3 regions of the Streptomyces sp. NPDC093109 genome follow, and region 1 is predicted to be linked to each of the others. Evidence: riboswitches for the same ligand, from Rfam matches in the RefSeq annotation. Region 1 holds a riboswitch; each other region holds the start of a gene.

Region 1 (7,159 bases):
GGCGCGACCGTACCGCCGTCGCCGCCGGCTTCGGACTGCTGCGGCTGGCCGGCGCCCCCTCCCTCGGCTGGCTGGACGTGAAGACGTCCGGCGGTGTCGAGGTCCCGGCCATCGAGGCGGCCGTCGACGAGGAGCTCGCCCGGCTCGCCGCCGAAGGACCGACCGACGAGGAGATGGAGCGCGCCCAGGCCCAGCTGGAGCGCGAGTGGCTGGACCGGCTCGGCACGGTCGCCGGCCGCGCCGACGAACTGTGCCGCTTCGCCGTGCTCTTCGGCGACCCGCAGCTGGCGCTCTCCGCCGTCACGCGCGTGCTGGACATCACCGCCGAGGAGGTACGGGCGGTCGCCGCCGCGCGGCTGCGCCCCGACAACCGGGCGGTGCTGGTGTACGAACCGCTCACCGCCGAGGACACCGGCACCACCGAGGACGCCGGCGACGAGCAGGCCGGGACCGACGAGCAGGAAGGGGCGGACCAGTGAGCGACGCCACTGTCACCATGGACTTCCATCCCCGGCCGACCGCCGGTGAGGCCAGGCCCTGGGCGTTCCCCGCCCCCGAGCGCGCCACACTCGGCAACGGCCTGACCGTGCTGCGCTGCGACCGCCCCGGCCAGCAGGTGGTGGCCGTCGAGATCAACCTCGACGCCCCGCTCGACGCCGAGCCCGAAGGGCTCGACGGCGTCGCCACCATCATGGCGCGGGCGCTCTCCGAGGGCACCGACAAGCACTCCGCCGAGGAGTTCGCCGCCGAGCTGGAGCGCTGCGGCGCCACGCTCGACGCGTACGCCGACCACCCCGGGCTCCGGGTCTCCCTGGAGGTCCCGGTCTCCCGGCTGCCCAAGGCGCTCGGCCTGCTCGCCGAGGCCCTGCGCGCCCCCGCCTTCGGCGACAGCGAGATCGAACGTCTCGTCGGCAACCGGCTCGACGAGATCCCGCACGAGACCGCCAACCCCGGCCGCCGGGCCGCCAAACAGCTCTCCAAGGAGCTGTTCCCGGCCACCCTGCGCATGTCCCGGCCGCGCCAGGGCACCGAGAAGACGGTCGAGCGCATCGACGCGGCCGGCGTCCGCGCCTTCTACGAGGCGCACGTACGCCCGGCCACGGCCACCGCGGTGATCGTCGGCGACCTCACGGGCGTCGATCTGGACGAGATCCTCGCCGACACCCTCGGCGCCTGGACCGGCAACACGGCCGCGCCCCGGCCCGTCCCGCCCGTGACCGCGGACGACACGGGCCGCGTCGTCATCGTGGACCGGCCCGGCGCCGTCCAGACCCAGCTGCTGATCGGCCGCATCGGCGCCGACCGCCACGACCGGGTCTGGGCCGCGCAGGTGCTCGGCACGTACTGCCTGGGCGGCACGCTCACCTCCCGGCTCGACCGGGTGCTGCGCGAGGAGAAGGGCTACACCTACGGTGTACGGGCCTACGGCCAGGTCCTGCGCTCCTCGGCGCCCGACGCCCCGGGCGGCCCGACCGGCGCCGCGATGCTCGCCATCAGCGGCTCCGTGGACACCGCCTCCACCGGGCCGGCGCTGGCGGACCTCTGGACCGTGCTGCGCACACTCGCGGCCGAGGGACTGACCGACGCCGAGCGCGATGTGGCCGTACAGAACCTGGTGGGCGTCGCCCCGTTGAAGTACGAGACGGCCGCCTCCGTCGCGGGCACCCTCGCCGACCAGGTCGAGCAGTTCCTGCCGGACGACTTCCAGGCGCGGCTGTACGCGCGGCTGGCCGAGACCGGCACCGTCGAGGCGACGGCCGCGGTCGTCAACGCCTTCCCGGTGGACCGGCTCGTGACCGTACTGGTCGGGGACGCGGCGCAGATCAAGGAGCCCGTCGAGGCGCTCGGTATCGGCGAAGTGACCGTGGTCACCGGCTGATTCGGCCCGCCGTACACGGAACCCCGGTGACCGCGGTCACCGGGGTTTTCCGTTCTGTCCCTGTTTCCCGTGGAAACATGCCGTCTGCCCTGTGGGGAACGCGACAAAACAGCCTGTCTGGTTGGCGTTGGAAAGGCCATCGGCTTAGCGTCGGTCCGGCTGTTCGGCCGTTGCGCCGCACCCGTGGCAACGGACAGCCATCGCCGAGTCCCCGTCAGGCGCGAGCCGAGGGGAGCCGGGGACCCACCGTCCCTGGGGTGAATCGGACCGCCTTCGCGCAGCTTCGCCGCGTGGAGGGGCCCGTAGGAGACCTTCCTGCTCCGAACCCGTCAGCTAACCCGGTAGGCGAGAGGGAAGGAAAGGACCCGTCACCCCATGGCGTTCACCCGTGCCACCGGGAAGCACCGCGCCCGGAGCCGTACCACCCGCCGGGGCGTCAACGCCGCGGGCGTCGCGACCCTCACCGCGACCGGCGTCGTCGGCACCCTCGCCGCCTCCCCGGCGCTCGCCTCGGGAGCAGGCGCCGAGGCCGCCTCGCAGACCGGCTTCAACCGGGTCGCCGACCTCGGTGACACCCTCGCCGTCGTGGTCGACGACCAGGCCCACGCCCAGCGTTACGCCGCCGACCGGTCGGCCAGGATCAAGGCCGAGGCCGTCGCGCGGGCGGAGGCCCAGCGGCTGGCCGAGGCGCGCGCCAAGGAGATACGCGCCACCAAGGAGCGCGCCACGCGCGCCGCCGAACGCACCCTCCTCGGCACCTTCCAACTCCCCGTCGCGGGCTCGTACATCACCACCGGATACCGGGCCGGCGGCTCCCTCTGGTCCTCCGGCAGTCACTCGGGCGTCGACTTCCGCGCCGCGTCAGGCACCCCGGTGGTGGCCGTCGGCGCCGCCACCGTCGTCGAGGCCGGCTGGGGCGGCTCGTACGGCAACAACGTCGTGCTGCGGATGAGCGACGGCACGTACACCCAGTACGGCCACCTCTCCTCGATCGAGGTCTCGGTGGGCCAGAGCCTCGCCCCCGGGCAGCGCCTCGGCCTCTCCGGCGCCAGCGGCAACGCCACCGGGCCGCATCTCCACTTCGAGGCGAGGACGGGACCGGACTACGGCTCCGACATGGACCCCGTCGCGTATCTGCGCGCGCACGGCGTGAACGTCTGACCGCTCCCGCCCGCTGCCCCATCGCGCCGTCCCGCTCCGCCCCGTCTCCGCTCCGCCGTCCGACCTGCCCGTTGGCCAAAAGATATCCATGGATTTCGGGCACCCTTCGGAAATTCTCGTTGATTGCAATAGAGTCACGGAACAGGCGTCAATCGGCTGCGTTTCGCGCGGATTAAGGCGGAGGTTCGGACATGCGCATTCCCGCGCACTCGGTATGCACGGCGATTCGCGACGACATCGTCTCCGGTCTGTTCGAGCGGGGTGGCCGGCTCACCGAGGAACACCTGGCGCGGCGCTACGGCGTCTCCCGGGTCCCGGTGCGCGAGGCCCTGCGCACGCTGGAGTCGGAGGGCTTCGTCACCACGCGCCGCCATGTCGGCGCCTGCGTGGCGGAGCCCACGGAGCAGGAGGCGGCCGACCTGCTGGAGGTGCGGCTGATGCTGGAGCCGCTCGGCGCGGCGCGGGCCGCCCAGCGCCGTACGGACGCCCATCTCAAGGTTCTCCGCGGCCTGGTCAGACTGGGTCAGGAGCGGGCCCGCCGGGGTCAGGGCGAGGATCTGCGCTCGCTCGGCGCGTGGTTCCACGAGACGCTCACCCAGGCGTCCGGGAGCCCGGCGCTCACCTCGCTGCTCACCCAGCTCCGGCACAAGATCACCTGGATGTACGTGGTCGAGCAGCCCGCCAACCCCGTGGAGTCCTGGGCGGAGCACGGCGCGATCGTGGACGCCGTGGCGCGCGGGGACGCGGAGCGGGCGCGGGCCCTGACGACCCTGCACGCGGAGCGGACCGCGGCGGTGCACCGGCTCCGCCGGCCGGAGCGCGGCCGGGAAAAGGTGAGGGCCTCGCAACATGCCGTAAACATCGCGAGCGTCCGCAATTAACAATCGCGCCGTATACAAAGAGATGAATTGGGCGGGGGATCTTTTCTGCTGCCCTCATGAATAAAAAGGAGCCGTGGTCCACTGAATTCCGTGGACCACGGCTCCGTCCTGCCTTTACGCGATCAGCCGGCCGCGATCGGACCGGTTACGGGACGAGCCGCAGCAGCAGGTTCGGCGAACCGGTGCCGACGCTGGTGAGCGAGCCCGAGGTGGCCCCGCCGGTCAGGGCGCTGAGCACCGTGGCCGGAGTGGCGCTGGGGCGGCTCGCCAGGTAGATCGCGGCCGCGCCCGCGACGTGCGGGGCCGCCATGGAGGTGCCGGAGAGCGTGGCGGTGGCCGTGTCGCTGGTGTAGTAGCCCGCGATGATGGACGAGCCCGGCGCGAAGATGTTCACGGCCGAGCCGTAGTTGGAGTAGCTGGCCTTCGCGTCCGTGCTGGTGGTGGCGCCGACGGTGATCGCGGTGGCGACCCGGGCCGGGGAGTACGAGGAGGCCAGGGCGCCGTTGTTGCCCGCCGCGACCGCGTAGGTCACACCGGAGGCGATCGAGTTGGCGACCGCCGTGTCGAGCGTGGTGCTGGCGCCGCCGCCGAGGGACATGTTGGCGACGGCCGGCTTGACGGCGTTGTTGGTGACCCAGTTGATGCCCGCGATCACGCCGGCGGTGGTGCCGGAGCCGGCGCTGTCGAGCACCTTGACCGCCACGATCTTGGCCGACTTGGCCACCCCGTAGGTGGTGCCCGCGATGGTGGTCGCGACGTGGGTGCCGTGGCCGTTGTCGTCATTGGCCGACGTCGTACCGGTGATCGCGTTGTAGCCGTACGAGGCCCGCCCGCTGATCTGCGCGTGCGTGATGCGTACGCCGGTGTCGATGACGTACGCCGTCACCCCGGAGCCCGCGGTGTCCGGGTACGTGTACGTGCCGCTCAGCGGCAGGGCCGCCTGGTCGATCCGGTCCAGGCCCCAGGGGGCGCTGGTCTGGGTGGCGTCGACCTGGACCTTCTGGTCCTGCTCGACCAGGGCGACCGCGGGGTCGGCGGCCAGCCGCTTGGCCTGGGTCTCGGTGAGCTTGGCCGCGTAGCCGTTGAGCGCGCCGTCGAAGGTACGGGCGACCTTGCCGCCGTACTCGGAGACGAGACCCTTGCCCGCCGCGGAGGACGCCGAGAAGCCGGCCGCCTCCTTGAGCGTGACGATGTAGCTGTCCTTGACCGCGGTGGGGGAGCCGGCGTGAAGGACCTTCCCTTCGGCCGGTGCGGCGTGGGCGGGGAGTGCGGCACCGGTGCCGAGCAGCGCGGCGGTGGCGGTCGCGGCGACCAGCGTCGCGAATCTGCGCCGGGTGGAGCGGCTGGTGTCACGTATGACTGTCATCGCGAGGGGTTCCTCCTCGGTGAGTCGGCGCGCGGCAGGTGGGGCGCGCGCCTGATGGGGGGAGTACCTGATGGGGGGAGTGCAGGTGTTCGCGCTGTGAACCGGAAGTGTCATGTACACCTCCCGGCCGGTTAAAGATTGCAGCAACTATCCGTGTAGAACAAGAGAGTTGGCGTCTTGTCATATCCCTGACACGAGCGCGAAATGGAATCCCCGCACATCAGTGATCACACGGGCCACCCCGGAACCCGGGGGTGACCAGGAGCGACGCGGCGGAGCCGGCGCGCTCACCCGTCCCGCGGCGGAAACGACATCGCTCCCGCGACCGCCGGTTCAGGGGCGGGTGCGGGAGCGATGGGGGCGGACGCGGGGGCGGCGAGGGCGGCCCCGCGCGTCGTCGGCCGGATCAGACCGTCTCGGGCAGCTCGTCCAGGCCCTCGGCGACCAGCTTCGCCAGCCGGTCCAGCGCCGCGTCGGCGCCCTCGGCGTCGGAGGAGAGCACGATCTCCTCGCCGCCCTGCGCGCCCAGGCCGAGCACCGCGAGCATCGAGGCGGCGTTGACCGGGTTGCCGTCGGCCTTCGCGATCGTCAGGGGCACGCCGGCGGCCGTGGCGGCGCGGACGAAGATGGAAGCGGGACGGGCGTGCAGGCCCTCGGCCCAGCCGACGTTGACGCGGCGCTCAGCCATGGTGTTGCCCTTCAAGTCAAAAAGTCCTAAAACGGTGTCCGCTCCACACTCTCATGTGCGTCGGCGCGTCTTCCCTCCGGCCCCGGGCGCGCCCCCGCCGTAGGATCTGTTCATGGAGCCGCCGGCCGACCACGCGTACCCCGCCCACTGGGAAGCGGACGTGGTGCTGCGCGACGGGGCCACCGCCCGGATCCGGCCCATCACCACCGCCGACGCGGACCGGCTGGTCAGCTTCTACGAGCAGGTCTCCGACGAATCGAAGTACTACCGCTTCTTCGCCCCCTACCCGCACCTCTCCGCCAAGGACGTGCACCGCTTCACCCACCACGACTACGTGGACCGGGTGGGGCTCGCGGTGACGGTGGGCGGCGAGTTCATCGCGACCGTACGGTACGACCGCATCGACGCCCGGGGCATGCCCGCGTCCGCGCCCGCCGACGAGGCGGAGGTCGCGTTCCTCGTCCAGGACGCGCACCAGGGGCGCGGGGTCGCCTCCACCCTGCTGGAGCACCTCGCCGCGGTCGCCAGGGAGCGGGGGATCCGGCGCTTCGCCGCCGACGTGCTGCCCGCCAACAGCAAGATGATCAAGGTCTTCCGGGACGCCGGGTACACCCAGAAGCGGAGCTTCGAGGACGGGTCCGTACGGCTCAGCCTCGACCTCGAACCCACGGCAGAGTCACTGGCGGTGCAGCGCGGACGCGAGCAGCGGGCGGAGGCGCGGTCCGTGCAGCGGCTCCTCGCGCCCGGCTCCGTCGCCGTCGTCGGCACCGGCCGCGCGCCGGGCGGAGCCGGCCGTACGGTGCTGCGCGGACTGACCGGCGCGGGCTTCACCGGCCGGGTGTACGCGGTGAACCGCGCGTTCACCGAGGACCGGCGGGAGATCGACGGTGTCCCCGCCTTCCGCTCGGTCACCGCGATCGGCGACCCCGTCGACCTCGCCGTCATCGCCGTCCCCGCGGAACGGGTCCCGGAGGCCGTCGCCGACTGCGGACGCCACGGCGTCCGCGGGGTCGTGGTCCTCTCGGCCGGCTACGCGGAGAGCGGCGCGGAGGGCAGGGCGCGCCAGCGCGAACTGGTCCGCCAGGCCCGCTCGTTCGGGATGCGCATCATCGGCCCCAACGCGTTCGGCATCATGAACACCGCAGACGCCGTCCGGCTCAACGCGTCCCTCGCGCCCGAACTGC
Region 2 (7,159 bases), on a different contig from region 1:
CACCTCGGATACGGCCACGGAATCCACTACTGCCTCGGCGCGCCGCTCGCCCGGGTGGAGGGGCAGACCGCGCTGGCGACGCTGCTGACGCGGCTGCCCGATGTGCGTCTTGCGGAGGATCCTGCCGATTTGCGCTGGCGCGGCGGGCTCATCATGCGTGGATTGCGCACACTTCCGGTGCAGTTCACGCCATTGTCCGAAAGGGCGAGTGCGGGGCATTCCGGGGGGATTCCGGGAACGAATTCCTGACGGCCCGCCAATACCGTGACTTTTGCGTGATCTCCGCTGCATCGACTTGTGACAACAGTTCGAGTACCGCTACGTTCACGACGACTCAGCAGCAACACGCTGATGTCGAACCGACAGTCACACGGAAGGCAACCGCATGCGCTCCGGGAAACACCGCCGGCCCCGACAGGCCCCCGCCCTTCTCGTCGCGGCAGGAGTGACGGGATCGGCCATCGCCATCCCGCTCCTGGCCGCCAGTGGCGCAAGCGCGGCGGAAGCCTCCACCTGGGACCGGGTCGCCGAGTGCGAGAGCGGCGGCCGGTGGAGCGCCAACCTCGGCAACGGCGCCTACGGCGGACTCCAGATGACCCAGGAGACCTGGGACGCCTTCGGTGGCGCGGAGTTCGCGGCCAGCCCCGACCTGGCGAGCCGCTCCCAGCAGATCCAGATAGCCGAGAAGGTCTTCACGGCGCAGGGCACGAAGGCGTGGTCCAGCTGCGCCGTCGTCTCCGGGCTCGTGAAGAGCGTCGGGAGCACCGTCGACGGCGCGACCGGGACCGGCTCGGGCTCCACCACCGACCCGTCGGGCGATGCCTCGGACGCCACGTCCGGCACCGAGACCCCCGGGTACGGCGACAGCGGTACGCAGACGGGCGGGGCGGCCTCCACGGACCCCGCCACCCCGTCGCCGAGCGCGAGCGACACCAAGGACACCGAGCCCACCGCCGACGCCTCGACCGCGCCCGCCACGGGCAAGCACCGGGGCGCCCCCGCCAAGGAGGATGACGGCGCATCGGGCAATAAGGATAAAGAGCGCGAACCGAGCGACCGTGCCTCGCGCGGCAGTGCGACCGCCCGCGACGGAAGCCTCGGGGACGCGTACGGCGGCGAGGAGACCGGCCGCGGTGAGTCCGTCGTCGTCGGCGGCGAGCCCCTCTCCGTCGTGATCGGCAGTCAGAAGGTCGTCGGCGGCTGGGTCTGAGCCGCCCCTGTGCTGAACGGGGCACCGTTGACGTCCACGGCGCCCCGTCCGGCCCTGGTCGGCGCCCCGGCCGCGATCCGAAACATGGCGCGATCGGGGGGTGGTTAGGGATCGTATGTCCACTTCTGCGCAAGTGAGACAAGGGTCTCTTTGCCGCAACTGGGGTCATTTGCTCTGACGGTTGGCTCATCCCGGTCCCCACCTGCGGAAACATGAAGGCCGTTGAGGGCGGGAAGGGCGTTTTCTCCCGGATGTGCCTCTTTGAACAACCACCCGGGCTGTGATTACGGTCTGAACCGCTCGCACCGCGGGCCCCGTCGACCGAAACGCCGAATCCTGCCGTCGGTCGGGGGGAGTGGTCGTCGCGTAAAGCGCCGAAGGCAGGAGCGGGGGACCCAATGGTTCGCGCCGGTCCCGGCCGTCGAGAGACGGTCCGGGCACGGCTAGGGGTGAAGCCGCGTGTGAGAGCACGCGGCCGGGCAACTCACTTGGCCCGAACCCGACAGCTGACCTCGTAGGCGTCGGTGAGGAGATGCTTCATGCTGCTGCGTTCCAGCAAGGCCAAGCACCGTCGTCCGTCCAAGGCGGTCCGCTACGCCACACTCGCCGGAATCACCGGTGCCGCCGTCGCGGCCCCGCTGATCGGCGCCACCTCCGCCTCGGCCGCGACCGCGGCCGAGTGGGACCAGGTCGCCCAGTGCGAGTCCGGCGGCAACTGGTCCATCAACACCGGCAACAGCTTCTACGGCGGGCTGCAGTTCACCAGCTCCACCTGGGCCGCGTACGGCGGCACCGCCTACGCCTCCCGCGCCGACCTGGCGTCCAAGTCCCAGCAGATAGCGGTCGCCGAGAAGGTCCTGGCCGGCCAGGGCAAGGGCGCGTGGCCGAGCTGCGGCGTCAACCTGTCGGGCGCGGCGTACAGCGGCGGCTCCAGCGGCTCCGGTACGCAGTCCCAGTCCCAGTCGCAGCCGAAGCAGCAGGCCGCCCCGAAGCAGCAGGCCGCTCCCAAGCAGCAGGCCGCCCCGGCGCAGCAGGCCGCGCCCCAGCAGCGCACCGCGGAGCAGCCCACCGCCTCGCGCAGCCAGAACCGCGCCACCGTCACGATCAAGAAGGGTGACGGCGAGTACAAGGTCAAGTCCGGCGACACCCTCTCCAAGATCGCCGACGCCCACAAGGTCAAGGGCGGCTGGAAGAAGGTCTTCGACCTGAACAAGGACATCGTCCGTGACGCCGATGTGATCTACCCGGGCCAGCAGCTCCACCTGAGCTGACCCGCCCGCCCGCCCCAGAGCACCCCGGCCCGGCGCGTCACCCCCGTACGCGCCGGGCCGGGGTTTCGGCCGTCAGCCCCGAAAATCCCCATTACCGGTCGGTACGGGTCAATAGGGGCGGCCCGGCCCAAACGAGAGGCCCTCGGGGCCGACCGATCACTCCGGGCCGGTTAGGCTCATGGCGCAAGGCCAATGAGACCTTGCGCCCACGCGTCACATCCCAGAAGGAGATGCTCGTGCCGTCCATCGACGTCGTCGTAGCCCGGGAAATCCTCGACTCGCGAGGCAACCCCACGGTCGAGGTCGAGGTCGGCCTCGACGACGGCAGCACCGGCCGTGCTGCTGTTCCCTCCGGTGCCTCCACCGGTGCGTTCGAGGCCGTCGAACTCCGCGACGGAGACGCCAGCCGCTACCTGGGCAAGGGTGTCGAGAAGGCCGTCCTCGCCGTCATCGAGCAGCTCGGCCCCGAGCTGGTCGGGTACGACGCCACCGAGCAGCGCCTGATCGACCAGGCGATGATCGACCTGGACGCCACCGAGAACAAGGGCTCGCTCGGCGCGAACGCCATCCTCGGTGTCTCCCTGGCCGTCGCGCACGCCGCCTCCGAAGCCTCGGACCTTCCGCTCTTCCGCTACCTCGGCGGCCCGAACGCGCACCTGCTGCCCGTTCCGATGATGAACATCCTGAACGGCGGCTCGCACGCCGACTCCAACGTGGACATCCAGGAGTTCATGATCGCCCCGATCGGCGCGGAGTCCTTCTCCGAGGCGCTGCGCTGGGGTGCCGAGGTCTACCACACGCTCAAGAAGGTCCTGAAGCAGAAGGGCCTGTCCACCGGCCTCGGCGACGAGGGCGGCTTCGCGCCGAACCTGGAGTCGAACCGCGCCGCGCTCGACCTCATCCTCGAAGCCATCAAGGAGGCCGGTTACGTCCCCGGCCGCGACATCGCGCTCGCGCTCGACGTCGCCGCGTCCGAGTTCTACAAGGACGGCAGCTACGAGTTCGAGGGCAAGTCGCGCTCGGCCGCCGAGATGACCGAGTACTACGCCGAGCTGGTCGAGGCGTACCCGCTCGTCTCCATCGAGGACCCGCTGTACGAGGACGACTGGGCCGGCTGGAAGGTCATCACCGACCAGCTGGGCTCCAAGGTCCAGATCGTCGGCGACGACCTCTTCGTCACCAACCCGGAGCGCCTCGCGCGCGGCATCGAGGAGGGCTCGGCCAACGCCCTGCTCGTCAAGGTCAACCAGATCGGTTCGCTGACCGAGACCCTGGACGCCGTGGAGCTGGCGCAGCGCAACGGCTTCAAGTGCATGATGTCGCACCGTTCCGGCGAGACCGAGGACGTCACCATCGCGGACCTCGCCGTCGCGGTGAACTGCGGCCAGATCAAGACCGGCGCCCCGGCCCGCTCGGACCGCGTCGCCAAGTACAACCAGCTGCTGCGCATCGAGGAGATCCTCGACGACGCGGCGGTGTACGCGGGCCGCAGCGCGTTCCCGCGCTTCCGCTCCGCCTGAGGCTACGCCTGAGGTACGAGGGCGCTCCCGCCCGTCGTCCGTACGTCCCCGGCCCCGGTCCCGTACCGTGTCCGGGGACGTACGTACGTAGGAGGGGAGGGCGGCCATGACCGGGAACCGGGACCGGTTCTCCACCGCGACCAGGCTGCGGATCATCGGCGAGCAGACGGCCGCCCGGGTCTACCGCTCGCAGAACCGCCGGCAGGACCGCCGCTCCCGGCTCACCGGGCGCGCGGCCTTCCTCGCCCTGGTGGTGTGCACCATGGTGGTGGCGCTCGCGTATCCGATGCGGCAGTACGTGTCGCAGCGGAACGAGATCGCCGACCAGGAACGGGTCGCCCGCGAGGCGAAGCAGCGCGTCGAGGAGTTGCGCGACGAGAAGGCGCGGCTCCGCGACGACGCCTATATCCAGCGGCTGGCGCGCGAGCACCTCCACTATCTGATGCCGGGGGAGACGGGTTACACCGTGATCGACCCGGAGACGGCGCGGGAGCGGCGCGACGAGAACCGCGGGGCGGCGGACCGGCCCTGGTACTCGAACGTCCTGGACGGTGTGGACACCGCGGACCGCCCGAAGAATTAGCGAAGAACCAGTGACGAGCACGACCGACTCGCAAGAACATTGAGACCAAGGCAGGCATGGACACGCCCCCTCCGCAGACCGAACGCACCGAGCCGACCGAGGCGGATGTCGCGGCCTTCAAGGAACAGCTCGGCCGCCCGCCGCGCGGACTGCGCGCCATCGCGCACCGCTGCCCGTGCGGACAGCCGGATGTCGTCGAGACCGCGCCCCGGCTCCCGGACGGCACGCCCTTCCCGACCACGTACTACCTGACCTGCCCGCGCGCGGCCTCGGCCATCGGCACGCTGGAGGCGAACGGGGTCATGCGGGAGATGACGGAACGGCTCGCGGCCGATCCCGAGCTGGCCGCCGCGTACCGCGCGGCGCACGAGGACTATCTCGCCCGGCGCGACGCCATCGAGGTACTGGAGGGCTTCCCCAGCGCCGGCGGCATGCCGGACCGGGTCAAGTGCCTGCACGTACTCGTCGGCCACTCGCTGGCGGCGGGCCCCGGGGTGAACCCGCTGGGGGACGAGGCGCTCGCGATGCTGCCCGAGTGGTGGGCGAAGGGCCCCTGCGTGAGCCCGTGCGCGGCCGTGGCCGCGCCGGACACCGAGGAGGGAACGGCATGACGAGGGTCGCCGCCATCGACTGCGGTACGAACTCGATCCGTCTCCTGGTCGCCGACGCGGACCCTGTCACGGGCGAACTGACCGACCTGGACCGGCGGATGACGATCGTCCGGCTCGGCCAGGACGTGGACCGTACGGGCCGGCTCGCCCCGGAGGCGCTGGAGCGCACCTTCGCCGCGTGCCGGGAGTACGCCGCCGCGATCAAGGAGTACGGCGCCGAGCACGTCCGCTTCGTCGCCACGTCCGCCTCGCGCGACGCCGAGAACCGCGACGAGTTCGTGAGCGGGGTCCTGGACATCCTGGGCGTGGAGCCCGAGGTGATCACCGGCGACCAGGAGGCGGCCTTCTCCTTCACCGGCGCCACCAAGGAGCTGCCGGGCGCGGACAGCTGCCTGGTCGTGGACATCGGCGGCGGCTCGACCGAGTTCGTCGTCGGCGACGACGAGGTGCGCGCCGCCCGGTCGGTGGACATCGGCTGCGTACGGCTGACGGAGCGCCACCTCGTACGGGACGGGGTGGTGGCCGACCCGCCGTCCCTGGAGCAGATCGCCGCGATCCGGGCGGACGTCGAGACGGCCCTCGACCTCGCCGAGGAGACCGTCCCGCTGCGTGAGGCACGCACGCTGGTGGGCCTGGCCGGCTCGGTGACCACGGTCGCCGCGATCGTGCTGGGCCTCGACGCGTACGACTCGGCCGCGATCCACCGCTCGCGCATCTCCTACGACCAGGTCGCGGCGGTCACCACCCGCCTCCTGGCCGCCACCCACGCCGAACGCGCCGCCATCCCGGTCATGCACCCGGGCCGCGTGGACGTCATCGGCGCGGGCTCCCTCATCCTGCTCGCGATCATGGAGCGGACGGGGGCGCGCGAGGTGGTCGTCAGCGAGCACGACATCCTGGACGGCATCGCGTGGAGCTGCGTGCCCGAGGTGACTTGGAACTCGCGCACATAAGCGGTGTGGGCTCCAGGCGGTGATACGGGCACGGGTTTTCCCAGTGATCACGGAGTCGCGACGCGCCGTGGTGTGTGGGCTAGCGGCCGATCTTGTCCAGGTCGGCGAGATCCTCATCGGAGAGACGGCCGTGAGCGCTGAGGACTGCAACGGGCTGAAGCCACTGAGGGGAAAGAAGGGCACGTACGCGATGCCCTGCTCGGCAAGCTGGTCGATCAGCTCGTCGCCCTACGGTGGGCGAGGTTGTACATGTTCTGCACGGACACGATCGGCGCGATCGCGCGGGCCTCGGCGACCTGTTCCGCCGTCGCGTTGCTCACGCCGAGGTGCCGGATCAGGCCCTGCCGTTGGAGTTCGACAAGCGTCTCGAACGCCTCCGCGAGCGAACCGGGCACGGGTCCCTGGGCGTCGCCGAGCCGGAGGTTGACCACATCCAGCGTGCCGAGGCCGAGGTTCTCCAGGTTCTCCTTGACGGCCCGGCGCAGCTCTTCGGGCTTGCGCGCCGGGGGCCAGCCTCCCTGCTGGTCCCGGGTCGCGCCGACCTTGGTCACGATGTGCAGCGAGTCGCGGTACGGGTGCAGGGCTTCACGGATCAGCTGGTTGGTGATGTGCGGCCCGTAGGCGTCGGCGGTGTCGATGTGGGTGATGCCGAGAGACCGACGGCCTGGCGGAGGACGGCGAGTGCACCGTCGCGGTCGGTAGGCGGGCCCATGACCCAGGGGCCGGCGAGCTGCATGGCACCGTAGCCGAACCTGGTGACGGTCAGGTCGCCCAGGGTCCAGGTACCGCCCGGAAGCCTGGCGGTGTTCGCCAACCTCGAGACCTACGACACCCGCGTCGCCTGACGGGGGGATCAGTTGTCCGTGTCTTTGGGATGCCGGGTGGCGGCGTGGACAAGGTGTACGGTCCGGCGTGGCTGGTCGACCAGGTAGCGGACGCGTCCTCCGGCGGTCACTTCGTACTCCCACTGGGGGTACTCGGTGCCGCCGAGGACCGCAGTGGACAGGCGAC
Region 3 (7,159 bases), on a different contig from region 1:
CCTGGGCCACCGCCTCCGGCGATCCGACGGTCATCACCTTCGACCGGGTCACCGGCTCCCGGATCCGGCTGGAGATGACCAGTGCGCACCCGGGCGAGGCGAACGGCGCGCAGCGGGTGACGCTGCTCCACGTACCGGACGTGCTCCCGGACGGCGGTGGTGCGGCCGATTAGCGGCTACGTAGCGGCTGCTCAGCCGGCTACGAGCAGCGCCAGGAGGTCACGTAGAGCCGCTCCTGGTCGTCCTCCATGAGGCCCCGGACGCACTCCCCGGGCTCGGTGTCGAGCGCGCCGGTCAGCTCGGCACGCCCCTGCCGGGTCGTCCGCGTACCGAACCACCCGGGGAACGCGGTGATCCGGTCGTCCTTGCGCTGGTATCCGAGGCGTACGGAGACCCCGGGGCGGCCCGGGCGCTGGACGTAACGGGTGGTGAAGGTGCCCGCGCCGCCGATCGGCCCCTCGACGCAGAGCCGCCCGCCGGAGAGCTCGCCGCAGCCCTCGGGCGTGACGCCGACGGGAGCCAGCACGAAGAGCGACCCCACGACGAGACCGGTGGCACGAAGGGCGGTGGCGCGTCGCACGGTTCGCACGGTTCTCATGGAGCTCACGGAGTTCATGGCTCTCACGGGCGGCACCTCTCTCCGGCTCCCCCTGCCGCTCATGGTGGCGCGCGGCAGGGGGCGGGGCACTCCGACGGGCCCGTGAGTGGTCCGTACGGGCCAAGCGGGAGCGGCTGCGCACCCGGCCGGCGTTACGCGGGCCGGGCGGCGCCCGCGAACGGCATCTGGTCGATCGGCGCGAGCTTGACCGCCGAGCCGGGGCGCGGGGCGTGGATCATCTGCCCGCCCCCGACATAGATCCCCACATGGCTGACGCCGGAGAAGAAGAACACCAGGTCACCAGGGGCGAGCCGGTCGCGGCTCACGCGCTGCCCCGCGTTGATCTGGGTGTAAGTGGTCCGGGGCAGGGAGACCCCTGCCGCGCGCCACGCCGCCTGGGTCAGCCCCGAGCAGTCGAACGATCCCGGCCCGGTCGAGCCCCAGACGTACGGCTTGCCGATCGCGCCGTACGCGAAGGCGACCGCCGCCGCGGCCCGGGCGTTCGGCGCCGGCGCGCTCCCGGCCGGCCGCTCCGGCGTACCGCCGCCGTCGGCGCCCTGCCGCTGTCCGTCGTAGTCGGCGCGCTGCGCGGCGGAGAGCCGGTCCAGCAGCCGCTGGGCGGCGCCGATCTTCTTCTGGACGGTGGCCTTGTGCCGGGCCAGTTCCGCCCTGCGCGCCCCGAGATCCTTGATCCGCTCGTCGGCCCGCGCGCGCAGCCCGGCGAGCTGCCCGAGCTCTCCGCGGATCCCGGTGATCATGGCCGCCTGCCGGGTGCCCGCCAGTTCGGCCAGCGACGCTCCTTCGAGGTACGTCTCGGGCTTCGAGCTGAGACCGAGCTGTACGGCGGGGTCGAGGCCGCCGGAGCGGTACTGCGCGGCGGCGACGGAACCGAGCGCGTCGCGCGAGGTGTTGAGCCGCTCCGTCCGGCGGGCGGCCTCGTCCCGCAGGCGGGCCAGTGAGGTACGGGCCTCGTCCGCCTTCACCTTCACGCCGTTGTACCGCTCCGTGGCGGTCTCCGCCTGCTGGTACAGCCGGTCCACCTCGGCCTTCACCTGCGCGGCCGTGGGCCGGGGCGTGGCGTGCGCGGGAGCGCCCGCGGCGGTCGCGGTGGCGGCCCCCGCGAGCGCGAGCGTGGCCGCCGTACGGACGGTGCGGGCGGTACGGGTCGCACCGTTCGCACCGCCCTGGCCGGAGAGCGGGCGCCTTCTGGGTTTGCGGTGCGCTGCCACGGGGGCGTCCTCGTCCTTCTGTCCATGTCCACATGGCTGTCCATGCGGGTGGGCGGTACGGATTCGGGCCGCCTGGAGAAGGACGCTAAAGGGAAAGGTCACGGTCCGGCATCGGCGGAGCGATATTGGCCGGAGGTGGTGATTCCGTAGCGGTTTGCGATCGGAATGCTTCCGGGGATGGCGCCGACCTGATCACCACGCTCCGGACCCGACCGGCGTGGATATCGCCGCCGGTCGGGTCCGTGCGTGGACCGCCGGTCAGGCCGGGCGGACGCTGCCGAAGATCGGCAGGTAGTAGATCGACTCCTCGCGGACGTTCGCGCCCGGCTTGGGCGCGTGGATCATCATGCCGTCACCGATGTAGATGCCCGCGTGGCTGACGTCGTCGTAGAAGAAGACGAGATCACCGGGGAGGAGATCGTCCGTCGCGACGCGGGTGCCGGTGTTGACCTGATCCCAGGTGGTGCGCGGCAGCTCGACGCCGGCCACCTTCCAGGCGGCCTGGGTCAGGCCCGAGCTGTCGTACGAACTGGGGCCCGAGGCGCCCCACACGTACGGCTTGCCGATCTGGGCGCGGGCGAAGGCGAGGACCTTCGCCGCCTTGGTGGCGTAGCTGTTGCCGGGCGCGGCGGCCGTACCCGTACCCGTACCCGTCGTGCCCGCGGTGGCGACCACGTCCGCGTCCGCGCCGGCGCCGGCGCCCGGGTCCGTGCTCGTGCCCGCGGCCGTGACCCGGCCCGTGACCGCGCCCGCGGCGGCGATCGCGTCCGGCCGGCCCTGCTGCTCCTGACGCTCCTGACGCTCCTGGCGCTCCCACTCGGCGGCCTCCGCGGCGGCGCGCGCCTCGGCTGCCGCCTGGGCCTGGGCACGGGCCTGGACCTGGGCCTCGATCTGCGCCTGGGCCTGCGCCTGAGCCTGTGCCTGGGCCTGTGTCTCCGCCCGGCGGCGGGCTTCTTCCTCTTCCTGTTCGCGCTCCTGCTTCAGGCGCTCCAGCGCGGCCAGCCGCGCCTGCTCACCCGATGTCGCCTTCGACAGCAGGGCACGCGCGTCGGCCAGCTTCTTCTGGACGGTTTCCTTGTTGTTCCGCAGGGACGACTGCGGGTCGGACTGTGCGTCGTCCTGCGGGTCCTGCGGGTTGTCCTGCGGGTCGGCCGATTCCTCCGGGCCGGCCACGGATTGAGCGGGCTGCGCGGGCGGCGCGGGCTGCGCGGGCGGCGCGGGCGGTACGTTCGGTACGGCCGGTATGACCGGAGCGACCCGCGGCACCGGCGGCTGGGTCGGCCGCGGCGGCGCGCTCTGCTGGGGACGCCCGGCGGTCCGGTCCGCGGTCCGGTCCGTGAACATCAGCGTGCCGGCCGGGGCGGGGCCGCCGTCCCGGAACTGCGCGGGGGACTGGGGACTGAGCGTACGGCGGGCCTCGTTCAGCTTGTCGGCGCCCTTGACGACGTTGTCGCGCACCCGGTCGACGGTGCGCTTCTCCTTCGTCGTACTGGGCTTCGGCTTGCTGAACTGCTGGGTGGCGCCGCCGGCTTGGCGGTACAGGTCGTTGACCTTCTTCTGTACCTCTTCGACCGAGGGGTTCGGCTCGGCGGGCGCGGCGCCCGCGCTCTGCGTCGACAGCAGCGTGACCGAGGCGATGGCGGCCGTAGTGACCCCGACGGCGGGGGAGTTGGTGCCTACGCCGCTACGGTTGCGCGACTTGCGATGCGACGCCAAGGTCGGCATCTCCTTCCGTGGACCGCCTACCGGGTTAGCTGTCGGGTTCGGGCGGAACGGAAGGCTGCCCTACGGGCCTGGTGTACGGCGGACGTACGGCCCGATTCACCCCGGTGATGCAGAGTGGGTCCCCGGTTCCGGACCTCCTTGGGAGGAGGCCGAATTCGGCGTGGGCCGCCCGCTTGGCGTGGATCGCCAGGGGGTTACGGGCTGCCTGATCGAGCACGCTAGCCAAGTTGTGCTGCTGATGTGAAGGTGGATGGTCGATATGCCCGGAACATTTTCGTGACCATTTGCTGGAGTGAGGTGCGAGCGGCGTCAATGGAGGGTATAGCGTCACGCTTGGTAGTTACCCGGTCGCGTGGCGGCGAATGTGACGAGGGGCGCGGACCGAATGCGGAGACGGGCGCGGACCGAATCGGAAGACGGGCGCGGACTGTCAGTGTGGCCGCCTAGACTCGGAAAGCGATGAGCAGCCTCTTTGACGACAGTTTCCTGGCGGATCTCCAGCCCTCCGGCGACGCGCACCCGCCGCCGCCCGAGGAGGAGGACGAGCACGCCCCCGAGCAGGTGCCCGACGACCTGTTCGGCGGCGTGTTCGACGCGCCGCCGCCGCGCGACCCGTACCACCGCGGCGGCAGTCCGCGCTCGGTCGTGGACCCCGCCGCGCTGCTGGAGGGGCTGAACGACGAGCAGCGCGCCGCCGTCGTGCACACCGGCACGCCGCTGCTCATCGTGGCCGGCGCCGGATCCGGCAAGACGCGGGTCCTCACGCACCGGATCGCGCATCTGCTGGGCAGCCGCGGTGTCCACCCCGGCCAGATACTGGCGATCACCTTCACCAACAAGGCCGCGGGCGAGATGAAGGAGCGGGTCGGCGACCTCGTCGGCGCGCGCGCCAACGCCATGTGGGTGCTGACGTTCCACAGCGCCTGTGTGCGGATCCTGCGCCGGGAATCGAAGCGGCTCGGCTTCACCTCGTCGTTCTCGATCTACGACGCGGCCGACTCCAAGCGGCTGATGGCGCTGGTCTGCCGTGATCTCGATCTCGACCCCAAGCGCTATCCGCCCAAGGCGTTCAGCGCCAAGATCTCGAACCTGAAGAACGAGCTGATCGACGAGGAGACCTTCGCCGGCCAGGCCGCTGACGGCTTCGAGAAGACGCTCGCCGAGGCGTACCGGATGTACCAGGGCCGGCTGCGCGAGGCCAACGCCCTGGACTTCGACGACATCATCATGACCACCGTCCATCTGCTCCAGGCGTTCCCCGACGTCGCCGAGCACTACCGGCTCCGCTTCCGCCACGTCCTGGTGGACGAGTACCAGGACACCAACCACGCGCAGTACACACTCGTACGCGAGCTGGTGGGCCCCTCGGGCGAGGGGCACGACCCGGCCGAGCTGTGCGTCGTCGGCGACGCCGACCAGTCGATCTACGCGTTCCGGGGCGCCACGATCCGCAACATCCTCCAGTTCGAGGAGGACTACCCGGACGCGACGACGATCCTGCTGGAGCAGAACTACCGCTCCACACAGACGATCCTCAGCGCCGCCAACGCGGTCATCGAGCGCAACGAGAGCCGCCGCCCGAAGAACCTGTGGACGAACGCGGGCGCCGGCGCGCAGATCACCGGGTACGTCGCCGACACGGAGCACGACGAGGCGCAGTTCGTCGCGGAGGAGATCGACCGGCTGACGGACGCGGGCGACGCCAAGGCGGGCGACGTCGCCGTCTTCTACCGGACGAACGCGCAGTCGCGTGTCTTCGAGGAGATCTTCATCCGGGTCGGCCTGCCGTACAAGGTCGTCGGCGGGGTGCGCTTCTACGAGCGCAAGGAAGTCCGCGATGTGCTGGCCTACCTGCGGGTTCTGGCCAATCCGGAGGACAACGTACCGCTGCGCAGGATCCTCAATGTGCCCAAGCGCGGCATCGGGGACCGGGCGGAGGCGATGATCGACGCGCTCGCCCTCCGGGAGAAGATCACGTTCCCGCAGGCGCTGCGGCGGGTGGACGAGGCGTACGGGATGGCGGCGCGCTCCGCCAACGCCGTCAAGCGCTTCAACACGCTGATGGAGGACCTGCGCACGATCGTCGAGTCGGGCGCCGGGCCCGCGACGGTCCTGGAGGCCGTGCTCGAACGGACCGGGTATCTGGCCGAGCTGCAGGCGTCGACCGACCCGCAGGACGAGACCCGGATCGAGAACCTTCAGGAACTGGCCGCCGTGGCGCTCGAATTCGAGCAGGAACGCGGCCAGGCGGCGGGCGGCGAGGGCGAGGGCGAAGGGGAGACGGCCGACACGGACGACACCCCCGCTGTCGCGGCCACTCCGACCCTCGCCGAGTTCCTGGAGAAGGTCGCGCTCGTCGCGGACTCCGACCAGATCCCCGACGAGGACGAGGACGGCTCCGGGGTCATCACGCTGATGACGCTGCACACGGCCAAGGGGCTTGAGTTCCCCGTGGTGTTCCTGACCGGCATGGAGGACGGCGTCTTCCCGCACATGCGTTCCCTCGGCCAGACGAAGGAGCTGGAGGAGGAGCGGCGCCTCGCATACGTCGGCATCACGCGCGCGCGGGAACGGCTCTATCTGACGCGGTCGTCGATGCGCAGCGCCTGGGGGCAGCCCTCGTACAACCCGCCGTCGCGGTTCCTGGAGGAGATCCCGGGACAGCATCTGGAGTGGAAGCGCACCGGCGCGCAGATCCCGGCGGGTCCGACGCAGGGCATCGCGTCCTCGCTGTCGTCCTCGGCCGCCGCGCGGTCGCGGACCGGCGGCCCCTCGGGGTTCGCCACCCGGCGTACGGCGGACAAGCCGGTGATCTCGCTGGCCACCGGGGACCGGGTCACCCACGACCAGTTCGGCCTCGGCACGGTCATGGCGGTGACGGGTACGGGCGCGGACGCGCAGGTGACGGTCGACTTCGGGGACGCCAAGCCCAAGCGGCTGCTGCTGCGTTACGCACCGGTCGAGAAGCTCTAGCGGTAAGTCTCCAGCGGCAAGTGGAGGGCGGTACGCCGATCGGGGCCCCCTGAGGGAGGCCCCGATTCGGTCGTTCGGTTCATGTCGTTCGCGTCGCTCAGGACGGGTCGATGCCGTGGCTGCGCAGCCACTGGAGCGGGTCGACCGCGGAGCCCGCGCCCGGCCGTACCTCGAAGTGCAGATGCGGTCCGGTGGAGTTGCCGGAGCTGCCCGAGTAGGCGATCACGTCACCGGCCTTGACCGAGCCCGAGCGGAGCTTGGTGGTGCTGAGGTGGCAGTACCAGGTCTCGGTGCCGTCGGGGGAGGTGACGATGGCCATGTTGCCGTAGGCGCTGTTGTACTGCGTCCGTACGGTGCCGTCCGTCGCGGCCATCACGGGCGTCCCGTACGACACCGGGAAGTCGATGCCGGTGTGTACGGACATCCAGTTGACGCCGGCCTGTCCGTAGTACGCGCTGAGGCCGTGCTGCGAGACGGGGAGCACGAACTTGGGGCGCTCGGCCTCCTTGCGTGCTTCCTCAGCGATCCGCTTCTTCCGGTCAGCTTCCTGCCGGGCCTGGAGGTCGATGCGCTCCTGCGTACGGCTGGCCCGGTCGCCGAAGTCGCGGGCTCCCGCGCTGGCGGTGGTGATCTG

The links. Region 1 has a riboswitch for cyclic di-AMP ahead of AB0389_RS06665 (M23 family metallopeptidase). Riboswitches for the same ligand answer to the same signal wherever they lie in the genome.
Region 2: it holds a riboswitch for cyclic di-AMP, as region 1 does, so the genes downstream of both, AB0389_RS16625 (transglycosylase family protein) here and AB0389_RS06665 (M23 family metallopeptidase) in region 1, are expected to answer to the same signal.
Region 3: it holds a riboswitch for cyclic di-AMP, as region 1 does, so the genes downstream of both, AB0389_RS16905 (C40 family peptidase) here and AB0389_RS06665 (M23 family metallopeptidase) in region 1, are expected to answer to the same signal.

Annotation. Positions count from the first base shown of each region.
Region 1 is NZ_JBFBEZ010000004.1:175,068-182,226, reverse strand. It holds gene AB0389_RS06675 (pitrilysin family protein) at 1-479, shown strand, start outside; gene AB0389_RS06670 (pitrilysin family protein) at 497-1,879, shown strand; cyclic di-AMP (ydaO/yuaA leader) riboswitch at 2,071-2,242, shown strand; gene AB0389_RS06665 (M23 family metallopeptidase) at 2,255-3,040, shown strand; gene AB0389_RS06660 (GntR family transcriptional regulator) at 3,232-3,921, shown strand; gene AB0389_RS06655 (S8 family peptidase) at 4,067-5,287, opposite strand; gene AB0389_RS06650 (HPr family phosphocarrier protein) at 5,694-5,975, opposite strand; gene AB0389_RS06645 (GNAT family N-acetyltransferase) at 6,088-7,159, shown strand, end outside.
Region 2 is NZ_JBFBEZ010000015.1:47,868-55,026, forward strand. It holds gene AB0389_RS16615 (cytochrome P450) at 1-249, shown strand, start outside; gene AB0389_RS16620 (transglycosylase family protein) at 386-1,210, shown strand; cyclic di-AMP (ydaO/yuaA leader) riboswitch at 1,573-1,746, shown strand; gene AB0389_RS16625 (transglycosylase family protein) at 1,753-2,481, shown strand; gene eno (phosphopyruvate hydratase) at 2,712-4,001, shown strand; gene AB0389_RS16635 (septum formation initiator family protein) at 4,108-4,584, shown strand; gene AB0389_RS16640 (DUF501 domain-containing protein) at 4,641-5,195, shown strand; gene AB0389_RS16645 (Ppx/GppA phosphatase family protein) at 5,192-6,148, shown strand; partial or broken gene AB0389_RS16650 (oxidoreductase) at 6,269-6,884, opposite strand; gene AB0389_RS16655 (hypothetical protein) at 7,002-7,159, opposite strand, start outside.
Region 3 is NZ_JBFBEZ010000015.1:113,763-120,921, forward strand. It holds gene AB0389_RS16890 (glycoside hydrolase family 2 TIM barrel-domain containing protein) at 1-173, shown strand, start outside; gene AB0389_RS16895 (hypothetical protein) at 200-580, opposite strand; gene AB0389_RS16900 (NlpC/P60 family protein) at 751-1,827, opposite strand; gene AB0389_RS16905 (C40 family peptidase) at 2,086-3,552, opposite strand; cyclic di-AMP (ydaO/yuaA leader) riboswitch at 3,551-3,723, opposite strand; gene pcrA (DNA helicase PcrA) at 4,012-6,525, shown strand; gene AB0389_RS16915 (peptidoglycan DD-metalloendopeptidase family protein) at 6,623-7,159, opposite strand, start outside.